Regions from separate parts of the Chelatococcus sp. CO-6 genome, predicted to be linked through region 3. Evidence: riboswitches for the same ligand, from Rfam matches in the RefSeq annotation. Region 3 holds a riboswitch; each other region holds the start of a gene.
What was found. Region 3 has a riboswitch for cobalamin ahead of AL346_RS18060 (ribonucleoside-diphosphate reductase subunit alpha). Riboswitches for the same ligand answer to the same signal wherever they lie in the genome.
Positions count from the first base shown of each region.

Region 1: another riboswitch for cobalamin. It lies ahead of AL346_RS09480 (CbtB-domain containing protein); the one in region 3 lies ahead of AL346_RS18060 (ribonucleoside-diphosphate reductase subunit alpha).
Region 2: another riboswitch for cobalamin. It lies ahead of AL346_RS07150 (TonB-dependent siderophore receptor); the one in region 3 lies ahead of AL346_RS18060 (ribonucleoside-diphosphate reductase subunit alpha).

Region 1 covers NZ_CP012398.1:2,016,533-2,019,798, forward strand. Annotated here, with positions in the region: gene AL346_RS09470 (hypothetical protein) at 1-400, shown strand, start outside; gene rnk (nucleoside diphosphate kinase regulator) at 776-1,189, shown strand; cobalamin riboswitch at 1,254-1,444, shown strand; gene AL346_RS09480 (CbtB-domain containing protein) at 1,479-1,652, shown strand; gene AL346_RS09485 (CbtA family protein) at 1,659-2,384, shown strand; gene AL346_RS09490 (DUF1636 domain-containing protein) at 2,384-2,812, shown strand; gene cobW (cobalamin biosynthesis protein CobW) at 2,880-3,266, shown strand, end outside.
Region 2 covers NZ_CP012398.1:1,516,494-1,519,759, forward strand. Annotated here, with positions in the region: gene AL346_RS07145 (ABC transporter substrate-binding protein) at 203-1,042, opposite strand; cobalamin riboswitch at 1,427-1,620, shown strand; gene AL346_RS07150 (TonB-dependent siderophore receptor) at 1,654-3,266, shown strand, end outside.
Region 3 covers NZ_CP012398.1:3,852,762-3,856,027, reverse strand. Annotated here, with positions in the region: gene AL346_RS18065 (alpha/beta fold hydrolase) at 1-893, opposite strand, end outside; cobalamin riboswitch at 1,105-1,318, shown strand; gene AL346_RS18060 (ribonucleoside-diphosphate reductase subunit alpha) at 1,434-3,266, shown strand, end outside.

The DNA of each region.
Region 1 (3,266 bases), 1.8 Mb from region 3:
CGATCTGCGCCGGCGCCTCGTGCGAGCCTCGCCCCGTTCTGGCGATGCCTGGCTTGCACTGGCTGCCACCCATGTGACCGGGGGGCGCCTCGACGACCAGGGCAGGGCTGCCCTCGCCCTGTCGATCCGCACCATGCCTTTCGAGGCGTGGATGGCGGAGCGGCGGGTGCTCTTCGCCCTCGATGCCTTCGACGTCCTCACGCCGGACGAGCGCGGGCGCATCGCGGCGGATTTCGCCGTCCTCGTGATGTCGGGGCATCGCATGCAGCGCATCCTCGCGCGCGCGTCGCTGGACCCGCGGGCCGAAAAGGTCGCGCTGGCGCTGGGTGACTTGGCGGGCGGCGAGGTGCGCGCATGGTTCGCCACCCAGCTCGCGCGGCTCGATGCCGCCGAGAAGTGAACGCCTTCCACAGGCCGCTCCGGGTCCGCCCGTTTGACACCCGATCGGGCCAGACCCATATTCGACCGATGATGTTGAAGGTCGTGCCACAGCGCCGTTTTCTGCTTCGCGCGGGTTCCCTTATCGCGGGAACATAGCCCCGGGCGCGGTGTGGCCATTGGCTGCCCGGGCTCGGGGCAGCCGCCGGGCTCCGGCCCGACGACCGCCGGCGCATGCCGGCCTGTAGCAGCATCGCACGACGATCACCCCCATGACGCGGCAAGGCGCCGCGGCGGCCGGCCCGCAGGCGCCTCGCGCCGCCGGGGTCGTTCCCGCAACTGGCCTGCCCGGCAAGGGGCCGTGCCGGGCCGCCAACGCTCAATCGAGAGGTTACCCATGTCCACCGTGTCTTCGCGCCGCACCTTGCGCCGCCCGCCCATCACGGTCTCGCAGGAGGATTTCGACCGGCTCTACGCGCTGGCCGAGGCCGCGGCCGACCGCCAGCCGGAGGTCGCCGAGAATCTCCTGGGCGAGCTCGACCGGGCCAAGGTCCTGCCAGCCGGCAAGCTGCGCAGCGCCGTCGTCGCCATGGGCTCGCGCGTCACCTTCGAGGACGAGGTGACGGGCAAGGTGCAGACGGTCGAGCTCGTCTACCCCGGTGAGGCCGATATCGCGGCCGGCCGCATCTCCATCCTGACTCCCATCGGCGTCGCGCTCATCGGCCTCGCCGCCGGCCAGTCGATCTCGTGGGAGACGCGCGGCGGCGAGCGGCGGCAGCTCAAGGTCCACGCCGTCGAGGAGCGGTCCTGAGGCGCCACCGGGCGCCTCGGCGGTGACGCTCGGCAAAAAGCGTGATTGCAAGCGCCTCGTGAAACGGTAATGTGCCGGTGACGGTGCCTCGCTCCCGCGAGGTGAAAAGGGAACGCGGTCGAAAGCCGCGGCTGCCCCCGCAACTGTAGGCGGCAAGCGCCGGGCCGGATGCCACTGGGACCCACGGGTCCCGGGAAGGCGGCCCGGGGCCGAGAGCCGCAAGCCAGGAGACCTGCCGTCGCCGATCCACGCGTGAGGCTGCCGGGTGTGGCAGCCAGGGAGATGCACGATGACCGCAGTCGCAACCGCCCGCGTTGCCAGCCGCGCCGAAGCCCTCAAGGTGGCGCTCCTCGCCTTCGTCCTCGGCACGGGACTCGTCTTCGTGACGGGCTTTGCCCACCCCGACACCATCCACGACGCCGCGCACGACACGCGCCACGCCCTGAGCTTCCCCTGCCACTGACGGGCAATGCTCCAACGCGTGCTCGCGGTCGGCCTTGTGGCCGGCCTCGTTGCCGGGCTTGCGGTTGCGGTCCTGCAGCATTTCACCACGACGCCGCTGATCCTGGCGGCGGAAGTCTATGAGGTCGAGGCCGAGCAGCAGGCCCGTGGCCTGCTGGTGCCGGCCAATATCATCCTCGCTCACGGCGGCCACGGCGCCGGTGCTGCCGCATCGGGCGGTGAGGCCGGCTTCGATGCCGGCAGGACCTTGCTGACCGGGCTTGCCACGATCGTCACGGCCGTCGGTTTCGCCCTCGTCATCCTCGCCGCCATGATCGCGGCAGGCGGGCGCATCGACGAGCGCCGGGCGCTGGGCTTCGCCTTCGCCGCCTTCCTCGCCGCCGGCCTTGCACCGGCCCTCGGCCTCGCGCCGGAACTGCCCGGCAGCGCCGCCGCGCCGCTGCTGGCGCGGCAGGTCTGGTGGATCGCGACGGCGGCGCTGACCGCGGGCGGCCTGTGGCTGTTCGTGCGCCACGGCGCGTTCTGGGCCCGTGCCCTCGCCCTTGCCATGATCGCGGCGCCGCACGTCGTCGGCGCGCCGCATCCGGCCGCCTACGAGAGCCGCGTGCCGGCCGAGCTCGCCGCCCAGTTCGCCGCCACCTCGCTCGCCGTCCAGGCGGTGCTGTGGCTGTCGACCGGGCTCCTCGTCGGTCTCCTCTGGCAGCATCTGGCCCGCCGGGCGGGTGAGGCGTGATGGCGGCGCCCGACGTCACCGTCTTCGTCTGCGTCTCCTGCCGGCGGCGCGCCGACAATGCCGCCGGCTTCGACGAGCCGGGCCGCGTGCTCGCCGAGCGCCTCGCCGACCGGCTGGCCGGTGATGCGCCCGGCGCCGCGGTGGTGCCGGTCGAGTGCCTCGCCGTCTGCAACCGCCCCTGCACGGTGGCGCTCGTCGGCGACGGCAAGTGGACCTATCTCGTCGGCGACCTCGACAACGAGGCCCATCTCGACGACATCGCCGCTGCGGCACGGGCTTATGGCGCCACCGAGAACGGCATCATCGCCTGGAAGGAACGGCCGCTGCCCTTCCGCAAGGGCGTCGTCGCGCGCGTGCCGCCCCTGGCCTTTCGCCCGCAGATGCCGGCGCCGGCCCTGAGCGGCAGCGATGCGCTGACGCAGGACTAGCCGCGCCGCCCCTGGCGCAGCCCCCGATTTTCTTGTGCCGCCGTGATGCGGCAGACTGGACCGACAGATGCAAGCGACCCTTCCAGCAACGACGGCCAAGGTGCCGTGCACCATCGTCACCGGCTTCCTCGGCGCGGGCAAGACGACCCTCGTGCGCCGCATCCTCGAGGGCGACCACGGCCGGCGCATCGCCGTCATCGTCAACGAATTCGGCGACGTCGGCTTCGATGGCTCGTTCCTCTCCGGCTGCGGCATCGCCGGCTGCCCGGAGGAGGCGGTGGTGGAACTGCCCAACGGCTGCCTGTGCTGCACGGTGGCGGATGACTTCGTGCCGGCGCTCGACCGGCTGCTCGCCATTGAGCCGGCGCCCGACCACATCGTCATCGAGACCTCGGGCCTCGCCCTGCCCAAGCCGCTCGTCAGCGCCTTCAACTGGCCTCAGATCCGCTCGCGC
Region 2 (3,266 bases), 2.1 Mb from region 3:
TCGGGCAAGCCCGAGGTCCGTGGGAGGGTGGATCGTGCCGTCCGAAGTCGGATTTATCCGACTTCGGCTTTTTAGGTGCCGAACTCGGGCTTGCCCGACTTCGACATTTGGAAACCGAAGTCGGGCGAGCCCGACTTCGCGGCGCCACCTCCCCCGTACGGAGGAGGATCAACGCGTGCGCCGATCTTAAAGTCATCATGCTTCAACGCTCCCCGTTGACCTTGGCGCGCACCTCGGCGGCGAGTGCATCGATGGCCGCCGGCGTCGAGGGCCCACCGCAGATGGTGAGCCGGTCCGGGAGGAACAGGCGCCGCTCGGGCGGCAGCACGCCGGCGAGCGCCGGGTGGACGAGGAAGGCCGTGCCGTTGTCGATGGCGCGAGCATCGGCCTCGTCCATCACCACAAAGTCCGGCGGGTCCATGACGAGCTGCTCGAGGCGCACGAGGCCGCCCTGCGGCAGGCCGAGGCGGGCCTGCATCGGCTGAAGGCCCATATGGCCGAGGAGTTCCGCGACGAGCGAGCGCTCCCCCGGCACGTAACCGCGCCGGTAGAGGACGAGGACGGTGGCCGGGCGCCGGGCGAGGCCTTTGGTGCGCGCGAGCGCCGCCTCGATCTCGGCGGCAAGCGCCGCGCCGCGCTCCGGATGGCCCAGCCGGGCCGCGACGGCCGTCAGCTGCTCGCGCCCCCCGGCGATGTCGCGCCAGGGATCGAGCACCATCAGCGGCACGCCGTGGCGCTCCAAAAGCTCGCGCTTGACGCGCGTGCCGTAGCGGCCGCTGAGCACGAGATCCGCCTTGCCGACCAGGATCTCCTCGCCCGTGCCGCCATTGACCGGAAGGTCGCCCACCCGGCCCGCGAGGAAGGAATAATCCGCATCGCGCGACAGGGGACTGAGGGAGGCGATCTGTCCGCGATCGGCCAGCGCCAGCAGGAGCTGGTCGGCGCACAGGTTGAGCGAAACGACCCGCGCCGGAGGCGCTTCGGCGTAGCGGGCAACGGACGGCGCGGTTTCCGATCGGCCGGCCGCGGCGAGGCGCACCATATCCCCCTCCCCCCGCTTGCGGCGGGGAGGGGTTAGGGGTGGGGGCCGGCGGGTGCAGGCCGGAAGCCTTCCGGGCCGACGGACACGCCACCTGCAATCGTCGAACGCCCGCCGGCGGAACCGCCCCCCACCCCGGCCCTCCCCACCACTGCGTGGGGGGAGGGAGGAGAGAGGCGCTCCGGCTCGCTGCTGCCGGCAGCCGGCGCAAGGCCGAGCCCCGTTGCAAGCACGATCGCGAACGCGACAGCCGTCCTCATATCCCTCATGTCCTTGCCCGCCCTTTCGGGCGCAATCTCGGCCGCAGCCTTACGGCGCTCCTTGCGCCGGCGCAAATGCACAGGCGGTGCATCCGTTCCGCATGCTTGCGGCCGAGCCGCGGTCTGCGTAAAGAGGCCCTGCGTTGGTGCCCCGCCGCAGCGGGGTGAAACGGGAACACGGTGCAAGACCGTGGCTGCCCCCGCAACTGTGAGCGGCGAGCGGCGATTCGACGAAGCCACTGGGGCCATCGGGCACCGGGAAGGCCGAATCGCAGCAGGGACCCGCAAGCCAGGAGACCGGCCAGCGCGCGAGGCAACCCTGACATCCGCCGGAGGGGCGGAATGGAGGTTTTCATGGCCGGTTCCGCCGGCCGTCGGACGCTCTCCGGCGGTATGTTCCTTTTGTCTTCCCTCACCCTTGCCGCCACCGGCGCCGCCGGCGACGAGATCACCCTGCGCGAGATCGTCGTCACGGCGACGCGCGGCCCGCAGGCCATCGCCCGCAGCGGCAGCGCCGTCACCGTCATTACCGCCGAGGAGATCGCCCGCTCCGGCGCCCGCACGCTCAACGACGCCCTGCGCCGCGTGCCCGGCCTCGACCTCACCGAGAGCGGCGGCACCGGCGCCACCACCTCCGTGCGCCTGCGCGGCGGCGAGCCGGGCCAGACCCTGGTGCTGATCGACGGCGTGCGCGTCAACGACCCGTCCACCGGCAACGGCCAGTTCGACTTCTCGCTGCTGGTGCCGACCGGCATCGAGCGCATCGAGGTGCTGCGCGGCCCCCAATCGGCCCTCTACGGCTCGGACGCGATGGGCGGCGTCGTCAACATCATCACCCGCAAGGGCCGCGGCGAGCCGCGCGCAGCGATCGCCGCCGAGGGCGGCAGCTACGGCAGCAGGGGCGTCCAGGCCGCCGTGTCCGGCGGCGATGCGCGCTTCAACTATGCCGTCTCGCTCAACGGCTATGACACCGCCGGCTTCTCGCGCTGGGGATACCGCATCGGCCGCCTCCGTGCCCAGCACCCGTGGCCGCTTGAGGCCGACGGCACACGCCGCTTCGGCCTCTCCGCGCGCTTCGGCTTCTCGCCGAGCGAAGACGTCGCCTTCGACGTCGGCGGCTCGGCCTATGTCAATGCCACGCAATACGACGCGGCCTTCGGAGCCTTTCCCGACACTCCGTCGTCGAGCGTCCAGCGCCTCGGGCAGGTCCATGCCAGGGCGACCGTCCACGCCTTCGACCGGCGGCTGAAGAACACCTTCCTCGTCTATGCCAACCGCACCGAGCGCGACTATCGCTCCATCAGCTATTACGGCGGCACGGCAGCGCCGGTGACGGACTGGTCGAAGGACGGCTATGTCGGCGGGCGCGTCGGCGCCTCCTATCAGGGCGATCTCTCGCTCGATGCCTTCGGCCTCCTCACCTTCGGCGGCCAGGTCGAGCGCGAGACGCTGACGAGCACGAGCGAGGCCGTGCTGCCGGTGCCCGGCCCGCGCACGACGCTCGACGACGCCGCCCAGACCACCCGCTCCCTCTTCGCCCTGCACCAGATCACCCTCGCCGAACGCCTGAACCTGTCGCTCGGCGGGCGCATCGACGACATCGAGGGGGCGGACCGCTTCGCCACCTGGCGCGCCACCCTCGCCTACGACATCGCCGAGAGCGACACGGTGCTGCGCGCGAGCGCCGGGACGGGCGCCAAGGCCCCGACGCTCTACCAGCGCCTCGATCCGCTCTACGGCAATCCGGCGCTCAGCCCGGAGCGCTCCTTCGGCGTCGACGCCGGCATCGACCAGAAGCTGTTCGACGGCCGGCTCACCCTCTCGGGCACGCTCTTCCTCAACCGTTTCCGCGACCTCATCAACTTCCAGAGCGATCCGTCCTGCCGGCCGGACCAGGCGTTCGGCTGCTACGTCAACGTGGCGCGGGCTCAGACGAGCGGCTTCGAACTGGCGGCGAAGGCCGAGCT
Region 3 (3,266 bases):
CGGAAATTGGCCGAGAGCCCCTCCATCCAGTGCTTCCACACCGGGCTGTCCCAGTCGCGCTCCAGATGCGACATCCAGTGGGCGGCGCGGACGAGGGGCGGCCCCTGGCCGCTCAGCGCATAGGCCAGCCGCACGCCGTCGGGCGTCGCGCAGCGACGGATTTCCTGGGCCAGCGGCGTGGCTGCGGCCGGGCCCTGGGGCTTCGCCTCCCTCTCCTCGCGGGCCTCGACAGGCGCAGCCTCGCCCTCCCCGGCCTGCGGCCGCGGCTGGACCATCGCGATCCGGCGGGCAGCCTCTCCGAGCCGGCGGATGTCCGTGCGCACCGTCTCGTCGTCGGGCTCGAGGGCCTGCAACATGCGGGCGTGGACGAGCGCGCGCTCGGGCTCGTCCGCCAGACGGTCGATCAGTATGCGCAGGAGACGCAGGCGCGTGACGTCGAGCTCGTCGCCGACGGCGATGCGCCAGGCCTCGAACTCCGGGCAGCGCGGCAGCGAGAGATCGTCGAGGAAACGGCCGCGGAAGGCGCCGGCGAGCGCCTCCAGGCTTTCGGTGCCGAGCGCCTCGAAATCGCGGATGCCGAGGCCGCGCAGCGGCGCCGCATCGAGGACCAGGCCGTCCTTGTTGAGATAGACCGTGTTGCGGTCGGCCTCCAGAACGCCGCCCTCGCCGTTCTCGACGATCTGGCGGATCTTCGACAGGCTCCAGCGCAGCGCGCCGCGCGGGTCGTCCGGGATTTCCCAGAACATCTCGCACAGCCGCTCGCGCCGCTGCGGCCTGTCGGTCATGGCGAGATAGGCCAGCAGCGCCCGCGTCTTGCGCGACGGCGGCAGGGACACGGCCTCGCCGGCGCGAAGGACCGTCAGGTCTCCAAGAACGCGGATATCGAGCGACACGGCATGCTGCCTCACTGGTTTCAAAATGTACCAATTGCGGCCGGGGGCTGAAAGTTATCATTCGGCCGGCGCTGCCGGGATGTGCCGCAGCGCACCGCCGGAGACCCATGCCACTGCGTCGGAACGGCGACCGCACGGCCGCCCCCCGGCTCGCCGCCACGGCTGGGGAAGAGCGCCCAGCAAGATATTGACGCCGCGGCCCATGATCGGCACGATATCTGGTAGTCATGGTCTCTCGAATCGTCCTGAAGCGAGAGCTAAGAGGGAATCCGGTGCGCCTAGCGGCCAAGCCGGAGCTGCCCCCGCAACTGTGAGCGGCGAGCCACCGTCCATCTCGTGTCACTGGAGCCCGTGAGGCTCCGGGAAGGCCGGACGGAGGCGACGACCCGCGAGCCAGGAGACCTGCCGTGACTGGAACGAAACGTCCTCGGGCGGGGTGTCCCGGTGGATCGCTTGGGTCGTCGGGACCACGGCGTGAGCCGTCGACGCCATCCTCGCATCCGCCCGGCCTTTGCCCCCAGCAGATGGGGTTTGAAGCCGGTGTCTTTGTCCCTTGAAACCGAACGTCCATCCCGCGGGCCGCATGCCGCCCAGCCGGTCGCGTCCGCCACGGCATTCGAGCCGTCCTATCGTGTCATCCGCCGCAACGGCGCGGTGACGCCGTTCGATCCCTCGAAGATCGCGGTCGCGCTGACGAAGGCCTTCCTCGCCGTCGAGGGCAGCCATGCCGCGACCTCGCGCCGGGTGCACGACATCGTCGCGGGGCTGACGGAGCAGATCGTCGCCAGCCTCACTCGGCGGGCCGACGCCGGCCGCACGTTCCATATCGAGGACATCCAGGATCAGGTCGAGCTCGCCCTGATGCGGGGCGAGCACCACAAGGTGGCGCGCGCCTATGTCCTCTATCGTGAGGAGCGGGCCAGGGAGCGCGCCGCGACGCTGGCGCATGCTGGCGGCGCCGAGGCATCCGCGGCCCCGCTGCGCATGACAGCGGTGGACGGGGCGCTGATACCTCTCGACGCGGAAAGGCTTGAAGCGCTCGTCAAAGAGGCGGCCGAGGGGCTCGACGGGGTCGACGCCGGAGCCATCCTCGCCGAGACGCGCCGCAATCTCTATGACGGCATCTCGTCCGACGAACTCGCCCTCGCCCCGATCCTCGCGGCCCGCACCCTGATCGAGACGGAGCCCGACTATGCCAAGGTGTCGGCGCGCCTCCTCCTCGACAAGCTGCGCCGCGAGGCACTCACCTTTCTCGCCGGTCGTCCCGCGCAGGCGACGCAGGCCGAGATGGCGCAGCGCTACGGCGATTATTTCCGCGCCTATGTGAAGGCCGGCATCGCGCAGGAGCTGATCGACCCGGAACTCGGCCGCTTCGACCTCGACCGGCTTGCGGCGGCGATCGAGCCCGAACGCGATCTCCGGTTCGACTATCTCGGCCTGCAGACGCTCTACGACCGCTATTTCCTGCACGCGCGCGGCACCCGCTTCGAGCTGCCGCAGGCCTTCTTCATGCGCGTGGCCATGGGGCTCGCGCTGCGCGAGACCGACCGCGAGGCACGAGCGATCGACTTCTACCGGCTGCTGTCGTCCTTCGATTTCATGGCCTCGACGCCGACGCTGTTCAACGCCGGCACCCTGAGGCCGCAGCTCTCCTCGTGCTTTCTCACCACCGTGCCGGACGACCTCGACGGCATCTTCAAGGCGATCAGGGACAATGCGCTGCTCGCCAAATATTCCGGCGGGCTCGGCAACGACTGGACACGGGTGCGCGGGCTCGGCGCCCACATCAAAGGAACCAACGGCGAGAGCCAGGGCGTCGTGCCCTTCCTCAAGGTGGCGAATGACACCGCCATCGCGGTCAACCAGGGCGGCAAGCGCAAGGGCGCGGTCTGCGCCTATCTGGAGACCTGGCACATCGACATCGAGGAATTCCTCGACCTGAGGAAGAACACGGGCGACGAACGCCGCCGCACCCACGACATGAACACGGCCAACTGGGTGCCGGACCTGTTCATGGAGCGCGTCGAGGCGGACGGACCGTGGACGCTCTTCTCGCCAGACGAGACGCCGGACCTGCATGACCTCTACGGGCCAGCCTTCAAGGCCGCCTACGAGACCTACGAAGAGAAGGCCGCGCGCGGCGGGATGAAGGTGTGGAAGCAGCTCCGCGCCATCGACCTGTGGCGGCGCATGCTGACCATGCTCTTCGAGACCGGCCACCCGTGGATCACCTTCAAGGACCCGTGCAACATCCGCTCGCCGCAGGGCCACGCCGGCGTCGTGCATTCCTCGAACCTGTGCACCGAGATCACGCTGAACACGTCGGACGACGAGGTCGCCGTGTGCAACCTCGGCTCGGTGAATCTCGCCGCG